2 regions of the Streptomyces sp. NPDC002536 genome follow, and region 1 is predicted to be linked to the other one. Evidence: riboswitches for the same ligand, from Rfam matches in the RefSeq annotation. Region 1 holds a riboswitch; the other holds the start of a gene.
The links. A riboswitch is a leader RNA that binds a small molecule or an ion and turns the genes downstream of it on or off. The one in region 1 is predicted to bind glycine.
Positions count from the first base shown of each region.

Region 2: another riboswitch for glycine. It lies ahead of gcvT (glycine cleavage system aminomethyltransferase GcvT); the one in region 1 lies ahead of gcvP (aminomethyl-transferring glycine dehydrogenase).

Region 1 is NZ_JBSFWU010000088.1:20,725-27,875, forward strand. It holds gene gcvP (aminomethyl-transferring glycine dehydrogenase) at 1-2,101, opposite strand, end outside; glycine riboswitch at 2,286-2,393, opposite strand; gene ACWD4B_RS26740 (PRC-barrel domain-containing protein) at 2,516-2,863, shown strand; gene ACWD4B_RS26745 (DNA polymerase IV) at 2,809-4,203, opposite strand; gene ACWD4B_RS26750 (MerR family transcriptional regulator) at 4,271-4,912, opposite strand; gene ACWD4B_RS26755 (bifunctional nuclease family protein) at 5,083-5,556, opposite strand; gene ftsR (transcriptional regulator FtsR) at 5,608-6,345, opposite strand; gene ACWD4B_RS26765 (FHA domain-containing protein) at 6,362-7,151, opposite strand, start outside.
Region 2 is NZ_JBSFWU010000121.1:7,240-14,390, reverse strand. It holds gene ACWD4B_RS30770 (ABC transporter substrate-binding protein) at 1-1,268, opposite strand, end outside; gene ACWD4B_RS30765 (ABC transporter permease) at 1,345-2,343, opposite strand; gene ACWD4B_RS30760 (enhanced serine sensitivity protein SseB C-terminal domain-containing protein) at 2,662-3,468, opposite strand; gene ACWD4B_RS30755 (enhanced serine sensitivity protein SseB) at 3,567-4,322, opposite strand; gene ACWD4B_RS30750 (AAA family ATPase) at 4,466-5,029, opposite strand; glycine riboswitch at 5,175-5,269, shown strand; gene gcvT (glycine cleavage system aminomethyltransferase GcvT) at 5,404-6,519, shown strand; gene gcvH (glycine cleavage system protein GcvH) at 6,616-6,996, shown strand; gene glyA (serine hydroxymethyltransferase) at 7,039-7,151, shown strand, end outside.

The sequences.
Region 1 (7,151 bases):
CGCCGCCGAACTCGCCCGGCCGGGCCAGGCCCACCAGGGCGTTGAGGTTCGCCCCGTCCACGTACACCTGGCCGCCGGCCTCGTGCACGGCCGCGCAGATATCCGCGACGTGCTCCTCGAAGACGCCGTGCGTGGACGGGTAGGTGATCATCAGCACGGCCAGCTCGGCGCGGTACTGCTCGATCTTGGCGCGCAGGTCCTGGACGTCGACCTCGCCGTCGTCGGCGGTCTTCACCACGACGACCTTCATGCCCGCCATCACCGCGCTGGCCGCGTTGGTGCCGTGCGCGGAGGAGGGGATGAGGCAGACGGTGCGCTGCGCGTCGCCGTTGGCGCGGTGGTAGGCGCGGACGGCCAGCAGGCCCGCGAGTTCGCCCTGGGAGCCCGCGTTGGGCTGGAGGGACACCTTGGCGTAGCCGGTGACCTCGGCGAGCCGCTCCTCGAGCTCGGTGATGAGCGTGAGGTAGCCCTCGGCCTGCTCGGCGGGCACGAAGGGGTGCAGCGCGCCGAACTCGGGCCAGGTGACCGGTTCCATCTCGGTGGTGGCGTTGAGCTTCATCGTGCACGAGCCGAGCGGGATCATGCCCCGGTCCAGGGCGTAGTCGCGGTCGGCGAGGCGGCGCAGGTAGCGCAGCATCGCCGTCTCGGAGCGGTGCTGGTGGAAGACCGGGTGCGTGAGGTACTCGTCGGTGCGCAGCAGGCTCTCGGGGAGGGTGTCCGCGGTGGCCGCGTCCAGCGCCTCGATGTCGGCCTCCACGCCGAACGCGGCCCACACGGAGGCCAGACGGTCCCGCGTGGTGGTCTCGTCGCAGGCGATGCCGACGTGGTCGGCGTCCGTCAGGCGCAGGTTGACGCCGCGCTCGCGGGCGGCGCCGACGACCTCGGCGGCGCGGCCGGGGACGCGCACGGTCAGGGTGTCGAAGTACGCGCCGTGCACGACCTCGACGCCCGCGGCCCGCAGGCCCTCGGCGAGGAGGACGGCGTAGCGGTGGGTGCGGCGCGCGATGGCGGCCAGGCCCTCGGGCCCGTGGTAGACCGCGTACATGCCGGCCATGACGGCCAGGAGCACCTGGGCGGTGCAGATGTTGCTGGTGGCCTTCTCGCGGCGGATGTGCTGCTCGCGGGTCTGCAGGGCCAGGCGGTAGGCCTTGTTGCCGTCGGCGTCGACGGAGACGCCGACCAGGCGGCCGGGGAGGCTGCGGGCGAACTTCTCGCGGACGGCCATGTATCCGGCGTGCGGGCCGCCGAAGCCCATGGGCACGCCGAAGCGCTGGGTGGTGCCGACGGCGATGTCGGCGCCGAGCTCGCCGGGCGGGGTGAGCAGGGTCAGGGCGAGCAGGTCGGCCGCGACGGTGACGACGGCGCCGAGCCCGTGGGCCTGCTCGATGACGGGGCGCAGATCGCGCACGGCACCGGAGGCGCCCGGGTACTGCAGCAGCACGCCGAAGACGCCGCGGCCGGCGATCTCCTCGGGGATGCCCGCCGACAGGTCCGCGACGACGACCTCGACGCCGGTCGGCTCGGCACGGGTCTCGATCACCGCGACGGTCTGCGGCAGGGCGTCCGCGTCGACGAGGAAGACCCCGTCCTTGACCTTGCCCATGCGCCGGGACAGCGCCATGGCCTCGGCCGCCGCGGTGCCCTCGTCGAGCAGGGAGGCGCCGGAGGTGGGCAGACCGGTCAGCTCGGCCACGACGGTCTGGAAGTTGAGCAGGGCCTCCAGCCGGCCCTGGGAGATCTCCGGCTGGTACGGCGTGTAGGCCGTGTACCAGGCGGGGTTCTCCATGACGTTGCGCAGGATCACCGGCGGGGTGAACGTGCCGTGGTAGCCGAGGCCGATCATGGGGGCGAGCACCTGGTTGCGGCTCGCGAGCGAGCGCAACTCGGCGAGGACCTCGGGCTCGGTGCGGGCGGCCGGGAGGCCCAGCGCCCCGGCGCTCTTGATCACTTCCGGGACGGCGGCGGCGGTGAGCTCGTCGAGGGAGCCGAAGCCGACCTGGGCGAGCATCTTGGCCCGCGCCCCGGGGTCGGGCCCTATGTGACGGTCCTCGAAGGGAGTGCCGCGCTCCAGGTCGGAGAGGGAGATGCGGTGGGCGGTCATCTGCGGAGGCCTCCTGGTCATTGCGACCTGCGAGGGGTACCACGGCGCGGGTACCCGGACGGCCTCCCCCTCTGTCATCGCAACCTGAGAGCTTCACCGGGCGGTGCAGTACCCGGCTTTCACCGTCGGTGAGGAAGGGCTCGGAGTACTGCCGGACCGGACCCGCCCTGCTTTCCAGAGTGGCCTCGTCCGTGCGGTACGGGGTGCCTGAGAGATTCCGGGGAGGATTTGCTCCTTCGGCGCCTCCGGGACCGCCCCTGGGGGCATCGGAGGACTCTCCCGCACAGGGTCTGCGGCCACTGGCCAGCCTACCAGCGAGAATTTGCCGACGGGAGCGCCCAAGTGGCCACTTCCCGCTTTGTGGCTTTTGGTTGGTGGCAGGTGCGCCAGGCGGGAGGAAACAGGAGGAAGGCCGTGCAGACGGACGTCGACCCCCGGAGCCTGATCGGCCGCAAGGCCTTCGACCGTGACGGCATGCGGATCGGCACGGTGGACGAGGTGTACCTCGACGACGCGACCGGCGAGCCGGAGTGGGCCGCCGTGCGCACCGGGCTGTTCAGCCGCGACGCCCTGGTGCCGCTGCAGCCGAGCCGGGCCGACGGCGAGGGGCTGCACGTCCCCTACGCGCGGGCCCTGATCAGGAGCGCCCCGGACATCGGCGCCGGCCGCCACCTCTCCCCCGAGCAGGAACTGCGGCTCTACCGGCACTACGGGCTCGCCATCCCCCCGGACGACGGTGCCTCCGGCGATTCCGGCGGCTGATCCTCCGCGGGCCGGACGAGCGGCAGCGGATCGGCGTGCTCCAGCGCCGGGTCGTCGACGGCGAACGTCCGCACCCTGCCGGGCCCTTCGGACCAGGGCTCCTCGAAGCGGACCGTGACCCGGCCGACGCCGCTGCCCTGGACCCAGCCGGCCCCGAACTCCGCGTGCCGCACGTCCAGCCCCGGCAGCCACTGGCGGGGCCGTGCCGCCTCCTCCGCGGCCTCCTCCTGCTCCCGCTCCGGCGCCTCCTCGCCCTCGGCCGTGCCGCCGGCCGCCTGGGCGAAGAGGTCCTCCTGGGTGTAGTCCGCGAGCCCGGAGACACCGACCCCCAGCAGCCGCACCCCGGCCGTGGTGTCCACCCCGTCCAGCAGCCGGGCGGCCGCCTCCCGCACGACCACGGGGTCGTCCGTCGGCCCGCGCAGCGTCTCCGAGCGCGTGAGGGTCGAGAAGTCGTAGCGCCGCACCTTGATGACCACAGTGCGCCCGCTGCGCCCGGCGCCGCGCAGCCGCCGCACGCAGCGGTCGGCGAGGCGGGCGAGCTCCAGCTGCACCCGGGTGCGATCGGTGAGGTCCTCGGCGAAGGTGTCCTCCACGGACACCGACTTGGCGTCCCGCTCCGCGACGACGGGCCGCTCGTCACCCCCGGTGGCCAGCACGTACAGCCCGCTGCCGTGGGCCTTGCCCAGCAGCCTCACCAGCTCGTCCTCACCGGCCTCGGCGATCTCGGCCACGGTGGTGATCCCGGCACGGCGCAACGTTTCGGCAGTGGCGGGGCCGACGCCCGGAATGACGCGCACCGACATCGGACCCAGGATCTCCTGCTCGGTGCCGGGCTCTATGCACACCAGGCCGTCGGGCTTCGCCTGCTCGGAGGCGATCTTCGCCATCATCTTGGACCCGGCGAGCCCCACCGACCCGCTGAGCCCCGTGGCCGCCCTGATGTCACGGCGCAGCCGCTCGCCCACGGCCCGCGCGGCGGCCGAGGAGGGCTCCACCCCACCCGCCTCCAGGTCCACGAAGGCCTCGTCCAGACTCAGCGGCTCCACCAGTGGCGACAGCTCGCCCAGCAGGCCCATGACCACCTCGCTGACCTGCCGGTACAGGGTGAACCGCGGGGTGAGGTAGGCGGCGTTCGGGCAGAGCCTGCGGGCCTGGGCCGTCGCCATCGCCGAGTGGACCCCGAAGACCCGTGCCTCGTACGAGGCCGTGGCCACCACCCCGCGGGGGCCGATGCCGCCGACCACCACGGGCTTCCCGCGCAGACTGGGCTTGGCCGCCTGCTCCGCCGAGGCGTAGAAGGCGTCCATGTCCAGGTGCAGGATCGTCGGCGCTCGTCTCACAGCACGATGCTGCCGCACCCCACTGACAATCGCGCCGGCCCGTGGCGGAGCCCGGCCGGGCGGCCGGTCAGCCGGCCCGGTTGCGGCGGCGTGCCAGCTCGTCGGCGGGGTTGTGGCCCGCGAGCGTCTCGCCGGTGTCCACGCGCTCTCCGTGCAGCTTCGCGAGCGCGCTCTCCACGTCGCGCCAGACGACGCCCACGGCGATCCCGAAGACGCCCTGGCCGCCCTGGAGAAGGTCGACGACCTCGTCGGGCGAGGTGCACTCGTACACCGTGGCGCCGTCGCTCATCAGCGTCATCTGCGCCAGGTCGTCCATCCCGCGCGTGCGCAGGTGCTGGACGGCGGTGCGGATGTTCTGCAGGGACACCCCGGTGTCCAGGAGCCGTTTGACGATCTTCAGGACGACGACGTCCCGGAAGCTGTAGAGCCGCTGGCTGCCCGACCCGTAGGCGGGCCGCACGCTGGGCTCGACGAGCCCGGTGCGCGCCCAGTAGTCGAGCTGCCGATAGGTGATGCCGGCGGCGGCGCACGCCGTCGGCCCCCGGTAGCCGATGTTCTCCGTGCCGCCCGAGGGCACCGAGCCGTCCGAATCCCGCCCCCGCGGAGTGGTGACCGCCATTGCGGCGGGATGACGGGGCACCGGTTCGACCGTTCCCCCGCGCAGCGGATACGGACTGCCGACCGCTGTACCGTCGCCCGTGCTTCTCACGCCGACCTCCGTCCTTGACCTGCCTTCTCGACGGTAGGCAGTCGCTCGGGGTGCGTCAACGATCGCCACACTCGGCACGCCGAGTGATAATCACCCTGAGAGTGGTTTTACGTGTCCGTGTAGCGGGAAGAGCTACTCGAATGCGCCGCGTCGACCCGGCGCGCACCGCCTCACTGGCTGTTGGTGCCGAAGTCCTCCGGCGAGATCTGGTCGAGGAACTCGCGGAACTTCTCCACCTCGTCCTCCTGCTCGTCCGGGATCGCGATGCCGGCGTCGTCGAGCACCCCGTCGCTGCCGTAGATCGGCGTCCCGGTGCGCAGCGCAAGCGCTATGGCGTCGGACGGCCGGGCACTGACCTCCACGCCGCTGGCGAAGACGAGCTCCGCATAGAACACCCCCTCGCGCAGGTCCGTGATGCGGACCTCCGAGAGCTGCTGTCCGACCGCGTCCAGCACGTCCTTGAAGAGATCGTGGGTCAGCGGGCGGGCAGGAGCCATGCCCTGCTGGGCGAAGGCGATCGCCGTCGCCTCCCCCGGTCCGATCCAGATCGGGAGGTAGCGGTCGCCTCCCACTTCACGCAGGAGCACGATCGGCTGGTTGGAGGGCATTTCCACCCGGACACCCACGACATCGAGCTCGTTCACACAGCAACCCTAGGCCGTGCCCGGCAGGTTTGGGTAGTCGGGCACTCGCCGTCACCGCTCCCGCAGGTGCAGGGCGCTGCGGACGAGGGCCGCGTGGAGCCGTACCGACAGGCCGGCCAGCTCCCGGGCAGTGGCCTCGGCATGGGCCCTGGTCTGCGGATTGCGGTGTCTGCGCAGCGGGGCGACCACTTGTTCGACCAGACCGGCCTCGCGCTCCGCGGCGGCCTTGACGGCACGCAGGTGCCGTGGCTCCAGGCCGAACCGGCCCAGATCCGCCACGAGCCGGGCGACGGCCACGGAATCGGCGTCGAATCCACCGTCCGGGTGGGCGGCGACCAGGCCGTAGGACTCCCACTCGGCCAGTTCCCCGTCGGTCGCCCCGGCCGCGGCGAGCAGCTCCTCGCGGCCGATCCGCACCGGCGCGGGAGGCGCGGCCTCCTCACCGACGAGGTCCTCGGCCAGGCCCTGGGCACCGCCCGGCTGTGCGGGCCCGCTCCGGGCCGGGGCGTCCAGCTGCTCCCGGATGACCTTGAGCGGGAGGTAGTGGTCGCGCTGCATCCGCAGCACCTGTCCGAGCCGCTCCACGTCCGCGGTGCTGAACTTGCGGTAGCCGGACGGCGTGCGCTGCGGCTCGACCAGGCCCTCCGCCTCCAGGAAACGGATCTTGGAGATGGTGACCTCGGGGAACTCCTCGCGCAGCACGTTGAGCACCGCTCCGATGCTCAGCAGCCGGCCTTCCGCACCGGCGGTACCGGAGGATCCGGTACCGCCCGACGGTGTCCGAAGCATGGCCCTCCCTCGAGGGTCAGATCCCCGCCGCCTGCTGGCTGGCGTAGAAGACCAGGCGGTACTTGCCGATCTGGACCTCGTCGCCGTTCGTCAGCGCGATCTCGTCGATGCGCTCCCGGTTGACGTAGGTGCCGTTGAGGCTGCCGACGTCCGCGACCGTGAACGAGCCGTCCTGCCGGCGACGGAACTCCACGTGACGGCGCGAGACGGTCACGTCGTCCAGGAAGATGTCGCTCTGCGGGTGCCGACCGGCCGTGGTGACCTCACCGTCCAGCAGGAAGCGGCTGCCGGAGTTCGGACCGCGGCGGACCACCAGCAGCGCCGAGCCGAGCGGCAGGGCCTCGACGGCCGCCTGTGCCTCCGGGGAGAGCATCGGGATCTGCGTCTGCCCGGTCACCTCGGAGTCGTACGCCTCGAGACCGGAGATGGAGATGGTCGAGGTCGTCTCCGAGGCGCGCTCCGCGACGGCTCCGGGCCGCAGCGGCGCACCGCAGTTGGAACAGAACCGGCTGGCCTCGGCGTTCCGGTGGCCACACCTCGTACAGACCGGCAAGGCAAACCCTCCACCCGCACTTGAGGTCGCTGGTGCCCCGAAACCTATGCGTCCGGCAGCGGCAGGGTCAACAGAAGACGCGCCCTGTCCGCCCGGAATGTCGCTGCCGGGAGCACCCACCTGGTCCCGGAACAGGGGACGCCCCTCCTGGGCGCCCTGATTGCCTTCCTCCACCGGCCCCGAGGCGCGGTGACGGGCGCTGCCGCCGTCCCGGCGTGCGCTCTTGCCGAACAACTTCGCAAACAACTTCACG
Region 2 (7,151 bases), on a different contig from region 1:
TCCGAGCGCGCCGTGAGGCTGGTACTGAAACCGTTGGGCTGACCACACTTGGCCAGCGCCTCCTTGGCCTTGGCGACGTCGCCCTTGCCGCCCGGCGTGGGGTACTCGTCGAACTTGGTGAAGCCGTTGACCGTCGGCGGCAACAGCGTGGTGGCCACGTCACCCTTGGGCGCACCGCCGGCTGCCTCCTGCACGGAGGTCCGGTCGATACCCCACTGGACGGCCTTGCGGCAGTCAGCGTTGTCGAAAGGTTTCACGTGCACGTTCAGGCCGATGTACTGGGTCGCGCCGGCGTACGAGGAGTCCGTCTGCTTCTTGTACTTGGGGTCCTGCAGCACCTTCGGCTGGGTCTGCGGGGCGACGCCCCTGCCCCTGGCGTCGGCCTGCAGGCTGTCGTTGAGCAGGTTGTTGTCGATGGTGACCTGGTTGACCTTGAACTTGATCTCGACCTTGTCCGGCAGCGGCTTGCGCACCGGGTCGGTCTTCGGGTCCCACTGCGGGTTGCGCACCAGCGTCGCGCCCTTGCCGTCCTCGTACGAGGAGAACTTGTACGGGCCCGAGGAGATGATGTGCTTGACGTAGTCGGCGCCCTTGTCGGCTTTCTGCGGCACGGGAGCCGACCCCGGGAGACCCGCCAGGTAGTCGAAGTCCGCAAAGGCGTCCTTGAGATGGAAGACGATCGTCCGGTCGTCCGGGGTCTCGATGGCCTTGATGCCGTCGGGGCTCTTGTCCTTGTACGGCCCCTGGTACTTGTCGCCGTCGACCAGGTGCGCCTTGAAGTAGGTCGGCCCGTTGGACAGCGCCTCGGGCGCGAAGTTGCTGCGCTCGACGGCGTACTTGACGTCCTTGGACGTGATCGGGGTGCCGTCCTCGTACTTGACGCCCTGGCGCAGCGTGTACGTCCACGTCTTGGCGTCGTCGCTCGGCTTGCCCAGCGACTCGGCGAGGTCCGGCACGATCTCCAGCCCGGCCTTTCCGGCCGCGGGCTTGAAGGTGGTGAGCGAACGGGCGTACAGCCGGGCGAAGTTCTGCACCCAGCCGTAGTAGGTGTTGCCCGGGTCGAGGGAGTCGGGCACGTCGGAGAGGGCGAGTTTCAGCGTCCCGCCCTTCTTGTCGGACGTGTTGACGACGGAGGTGAGGGCAGCGTCGGCTGCGGAGTTGCCGCCGTCCTTTCCGCCGCTGCTCTTGGACCCGCCGCCGCAGGCCGTCGCCCCGAGGGTCAGGGCCACGGCAGCGGCTATCGCGGCCGTCGCTTTGCTTCTCTTCACCTGAGGAACGCCTCCTCGATCGATGGCGGTACGGCGGACCGGCAGGCGGCGCCGCTCAAGAGATCTGTCGCACTGGTCACTTGCTGCGGGGGTCGAGCGCGTCGCGCAGCCCGTCGCCCAGCAGGTTGAACGCCAGGACCGTGACGAAGATGGCCAGGCCCGGCACGATCATGTATTCGGGATCGGCCTGGTAGAGGTCCGTCGCACTGGTGAGCATGCCGCCCCACGAGGCCTGCGGCGGGGCGATACCGACGCCGAGGAAGCTCAGGGCGGCCTCGAAGAGGATGTTGGTCGGGATCAGCAGCGTCGAGTAGACGAGGATCGGCGCGACCAGGTTGGGCAGCAGCTCCCGGAAGAGGATGAACGGACCGCGTGCGCCCAGGCTCCTGGCCGCCTCAACGAACTCCCGCTCCCGCAGGCTGAGCGTCTGCGCCCGCACGATGCGGCCCATGTAGGGCCAGTTGAAGAAGCCGATCACGAAGATCAGCACGCTGATGCGCAGCGGCAGCCCCGAGAGCCCGAAGGCGCCGTCCTGCAGGGCGGCCGAGATGGAGATGGCGAACAGCAGCAGCGGGAAGGCCAGGAAGGTGTCCATCATCCTGCTGATCACGCTGTCCACCCAGCCGCCGTAGAACCCGGCGACCACGCCGAGCACGGTGCCGATGACCACCGAGAGCACCGTGGCACCCGCGGCGACCAGCAGCGAGACCCAGGACCCCTCGATGATCCGGGCCAGGATGTCGCGCCCGTACTGCGGTTCCACGCCCAGCGGGTGATCCCAGCTGATGCCGCCCCAGGAACCCTTGGGGGCAAGCAGGTTGGGGTCGACGAGGTCCTGGTGGAAGGCGTTGGGGTCGAGGCCGAAGACGGACTCGATCGGTTTGGCCAGCGCCGCGAGCAGGATCAGCAGGATCACCACGATCCCGCCCGCCACGGCGACCCGGTCGCGTCTGAAGCGGAGCCAGGCGATCTGGTAGAGCGAACGCCCTTCGATCTGGCTCCTCTTCGCCCCGGCGAGAACAGCCTCGGGCTGCGCGCCGGCAGCGGACCCGGTGGTCTCGATCGGTGCTGTCATCGTTGCAGGGACCCCTCTCGGCCGGTTCCGTCCGGCCCGACGCCCGCCACCGAAGTGGCTGGTTCACATCACTGGTGCAGGAGGTGCGCAGTGTGGAGCGATGGTGCGGGGTGGTGCGGAAACATCACGCGGAGCAGGTCGTACACAGGACCGAACGTCCCTGTGAAGCGGGAGTCTTCAATGTGTCCGCGATCACTCGCCAGACCTGGCCCTCAATGGATGCGCAACCGTGATGTGCGTAGGGAGGTTCCGTTATACGGACAGACCGGTCCCGACAGCGGAACGGCAACCGGCCACGAGGCGTGGCGAGTTCGGAGTTCAGTACGCCCCGGCCTGCCAGCCGTGCTGCGGCGGGTAGCCGTAACCGGACACCGGGGAGGGCGCGACGGGGGCCGGGGTGCCGCCGCCGTAGGCGTCGCGGTCGTAGAAGGGATGGGCGTTGGCACGCATCCACATCGCGACGGGGTCGTACTCGTCCGCGAGGGAGACCGTCGACACCGGCAGCCCGTCCGGCACCACGCCGATCGACTGCTGCATCATCAGGCGCACCGACTCCACGGCGGCCCGGGAGGTGTCGTACAGGTCGAGGCCGATCGCCAGGTACGCGGCGCCCAGCGCGGGCTGCACCCAGGCGCGGCGCAGCGCCCGCACGACGGGGGTGCTGCGGGCGTTCTGCGCCAGCAGCGCGTAGAACTGCGGGATGTCGGCGGCGGGTTCGCTCAGCCGCAGCGGGCCGGCCGGCAGCCGGTCCAGGCCGCCGGTGATCCGGCGCAGGTCCAGCCAGGGGATGCCGACACCGCCGCCGGGCGCATGGGGGTTGAGCCACAGACCCCAGCGGTCGGGGTAGAGCGCGGCGGCGACGGACCGGCCGGAGACGACCTCGTGGGCCCGGTTCCAGCCGCTGGCGGCGAGCTCCTGGGCAGAGGTCACACAGGGCGCGTAGCCGAGGCCGTCGACCTCCATGTTCCCGTACTGGGCGTCGGGCGAGCCGGCCTGACCGTGCCACAGCAGCATCCACACCCGGCCCTCGGCCACGGACCGCAGCAGCGCCTCATAGGTGTCGTACCGCCCGGGCGCCACCTGGCGCAGCACCTGCTCCACGCCGCTCTCCGCGCCCGCGCTCACCTGGTCCGCCTCTTCTCTCGGCACGGGGAGCGCGGCCGCGCTCCCCGTGTTGGTCGTCCAACCAGCTTACGAGCCCGCGGCGGCGGACACGGGTGCTGTCACAGGTCACGGTCGTAGAACGGACGCACCCGACCGCGCATCCAGTCGCCGACCGGGTCCTGGGCGACGTCGAGGAAGACCAGCTGGACGGGCCAGGGCACGGGCGCCGAAGCCAGCGCGCGGCCGACGGCCGCCATGGCGGCCTCCCGGCTGCCCGGATCGGGAAGGTCCAGTTCGACCCCCACGAAGAGGGCCGGATCCGCACCCTCGATGCTGGCCAGGGCGCGCCGGGCGGTCCGGACCGGGCCGGCCGCGGCGAACTCCAGCCCGGCGGCGGCGAGGAAGGCCGTGGGCTCCTGCTGCCAGTCCGGCTCGAAGAGCCGGACACGGCCGCCGGTGGCGTCGCCGTCCAGCGCCGTGCGGCCGGCCCGGCACAGCTCGGCCACGGCGGGCGGGGGCAGCGGCACGGCGACGGTGCCCTCCGGGTTGACGACGATCCCGACCTGCGGCGGCAGACCGCGGGCGAACTCGACGGCGGGCGCCACGGCGAAGCCGGTGCGGTCGCCGACGACGCGGCGGAACTCCTGCTCGGAGCTGAACACCGGGACGAACGCGGCACCGTCGAGCTCCAGCGCGGGGATGTCGAGATCCGGGCTGTCGGGACCGCCGCCGTTGGGCAGCGGGATCCACACGCTGCTGCGCACGAGCACCTCGACGATCCGGGGCCCGGCCCCGGCCGCCCCGACCGAAACGGCGAGCACCGCTTCGAGCTCGTTGGCGGGCCAGTCGTAAGGGTGCTGCTCAGGGATGCTCATGTCGTCCAACCACCGTGTCGTCAAAGGCGCGCAGGGGAACCTTAACGGCTGCGCCCGGGCTTGGCCGGTACGGGGCCGTCGTCGACTGCGGGCCGTGGTGGTTGCTCGCGCAGTTCCCCGCGCCCCTGACGGGGCGGGGCCGGCTAGCCGAAAGTGATCACGCGGACCGTGTCCGCGGCCTCGCGGTCCAGGACCGCCACCGACACCACACCCCGCGGGAGGCGCCCGGCCGCGGCCCCGGCCACCAGCCGCCCCATGGATCGCCGGTGCCGCGCGAACACCCGCCGCGACACGCAACGCCCCCGCCGTATCTGCCCCTCCAGCGCCACCGCCGGCTCGACGACCAACAGCAGCAGGTGCAGCGCACCCCCGCGCCGCCGCACGCCCCGTGCCAGCCAGCGCCGCACCAGGCCCACCCGCCCGCTGTCGTGCACCACCACGCTCCCGCCCGCCCGCAGGGCACCCCGCAGCGCCGCGAAGTGCAGCACCCGCGCCACGGGCCGGTAGAGCCCGTACGGCAGCCGGCCCGGCAGCCGCCGCTCCAGCCGGAGCCGGACGTCCTGCGAGTCCACGCACCGCACCGGCGCGCCCGCGGCGTCCAGCGGGGCCACCGCCCGGCGGATCAGCGTCGTCTTCCCGCTGCCGGGCAGCCCGGAGACGACCAGCAGGTCGCCGGCCGGGTACCGCAGGTCGACCACCTCCGCCATGGCACCTCCCACCAGCCGATACCCGTCGAACGTAAAGGAAAGGTAATCCAATTCACGGGGCTGCACCTGGTCCATCGCACGCCCGTACGTGCAATGATGTGCGCGCCGACGCACGACCGGCACGTCCAACTGCATACCGGCCGCTCGAATCCGTGCGGGAGAGTCCCGGGCACCGCCCCGGGCGCCGAAGGAGCAAGTTCCTCCCTTGAATCTCTCAGGCCCCGATACCGCATGGGCGAGGCAGATCTGAAAAGCGGGCCGCCCGTGCGGCGGCCCCACCCAAGGTGCAAGCCGGGGGGAGTCTCCCGGTGAACCTCTCAGGTTCCGATGACAGATGGGGAGGACGTCCTCACTGCCATGCCTGGGAGCCCCACATGACCGTTGCCCCTCGCCGAACGGCCCTCGACGCGACGCACCGCGCGCTCGGCGCCACCATGACCGACTTCGCGGGCTGGGACATGCCCCTGCGCTACGGCAGCGAGCGCGACGAGCACCTCGCCGTGCGCACCCGTGCCGGTCTGTTCGACCTCTCCCACATGGGCGAGATCACCCTCACCGGCCCGCAGGCCGGCGCCGCCCTGGACCACGCGCTGGTCGGCAACATCTCCGCGCTGGCGGTCGGCCGGGCGCGGTACACCATGATCTGCAACGCCGAGGGCGGCATCCTGGACGACCTGATCGTCTACCGCCTGGGCGAGCACGAGTACATGGTCGTCGCCAACGCCTCGAACGCGCAGACCGTGCTGGACGCGCTCACCGAGCGCGCCGCCGGTTTCGACACCGAGGTCCGCGACGACCGCGAGAACTACGCGCTGATCGCCGTCCAGGGCCCCGCCTCCCCCGGGATCCTAAAGTCCGTCACCGATGCCGACCTCGACGGGCTGAAGTACTACGCCGGCCTGCCGGGCACGGTCGCGGGCGTGCCCGCGCTCATCGCGCGCACCGGCTACACCGGCGAGGACGGCTTCGAGCTGTTCGTCGCGCCCGCCGACGCGGAGAAGCTGTGGCAGGCCCTGACCGAGGCGGGCGCCGCGGCCGGCCTGGTGCCGTGCGGCCTCTCGTGCCGCGACACGCTCCGCCTGGAGGCCGGCATGCCGCTGTACGGGCACGAGCTGACCACCGCCACCACGCCGTTCGACGCCGGACTCGGCCGAGTGGTCAAGTTTGACAAGCAGGGCGACTTCGTCGGCCGCGAGGCGCTGCAGGCCGCCGCCGAGCGCGCCGAGACCGCCCCGCCGCGCAAGCTGGTCGGCCTGGTGGCCGCCGGCCGCCGCGTGCCGCGTGCCGGGTACCCGGTCGTCGCGGGCGGCGAGGTCGTCGGCGAGGTCACCTCGGGCGCCCCCTCCCCCACCCTCGGCAAGCCGATCGCCATCGCCTACGTGGACGCGGCGCACGCGGCGCCCGGCACCGAGGGCGTGGCCGTGGACATCCGTGGCAGCCATGAGACGTACGAGGTCGTCGCGCTTCCGTTCTACAAGCGGGAACGATGAGAAAAACGAGCAGGAAGGGCTGATCCCCGGCCCCTCCCGTCTCACCTGTCAAGACCCGTTGCACAACCACCCACGCGCATCCAGGAGAATCTAGTCATGAGCAACCCCCAGCAGCTGCGCTTCAGCAAGGAGCACGAGTGGCTGTCGGCCGTCGACGAGAACGGCGTGGCGACGGTCGGTATCACCGAGTTCGCGGCCAACGCGCTCGGTGACGTGGTCTACGCCCAGCTCCCTGCGGTGGGCGACACGGTCACCGCGGGCGAGACCTGCGGCGAGCTGGAGTCGACCAAGTCGGTCAGCGACCTGTACGCCCCGGTGAACGGCGAGGTCGTCGAGGCCAACCAGGACGTCGTGGACGACCCCGCGCTGGTGAACTCCGCCCCGTTCGAGGGCGGCTGGCTGTTCAAGGTGAAGCTCGCGGACGAGCCGGCGGACCTGCTGACCGCCGACGAGTACACGGCCTTCACCGCAGGCTGACCCCCCGCTCCTCCTCCAGCCCAGGAAGTCCAGGAAGAACTCATGTCGCTTCTGAACAGCTCCCTCCATGAGCTCGACCCCGACGTCGCCGCCGCCGTCGACGCCGAACTCCACCGCCAGCAGTCCACCCTCGAGATGATCGCCTCGGAGAACTT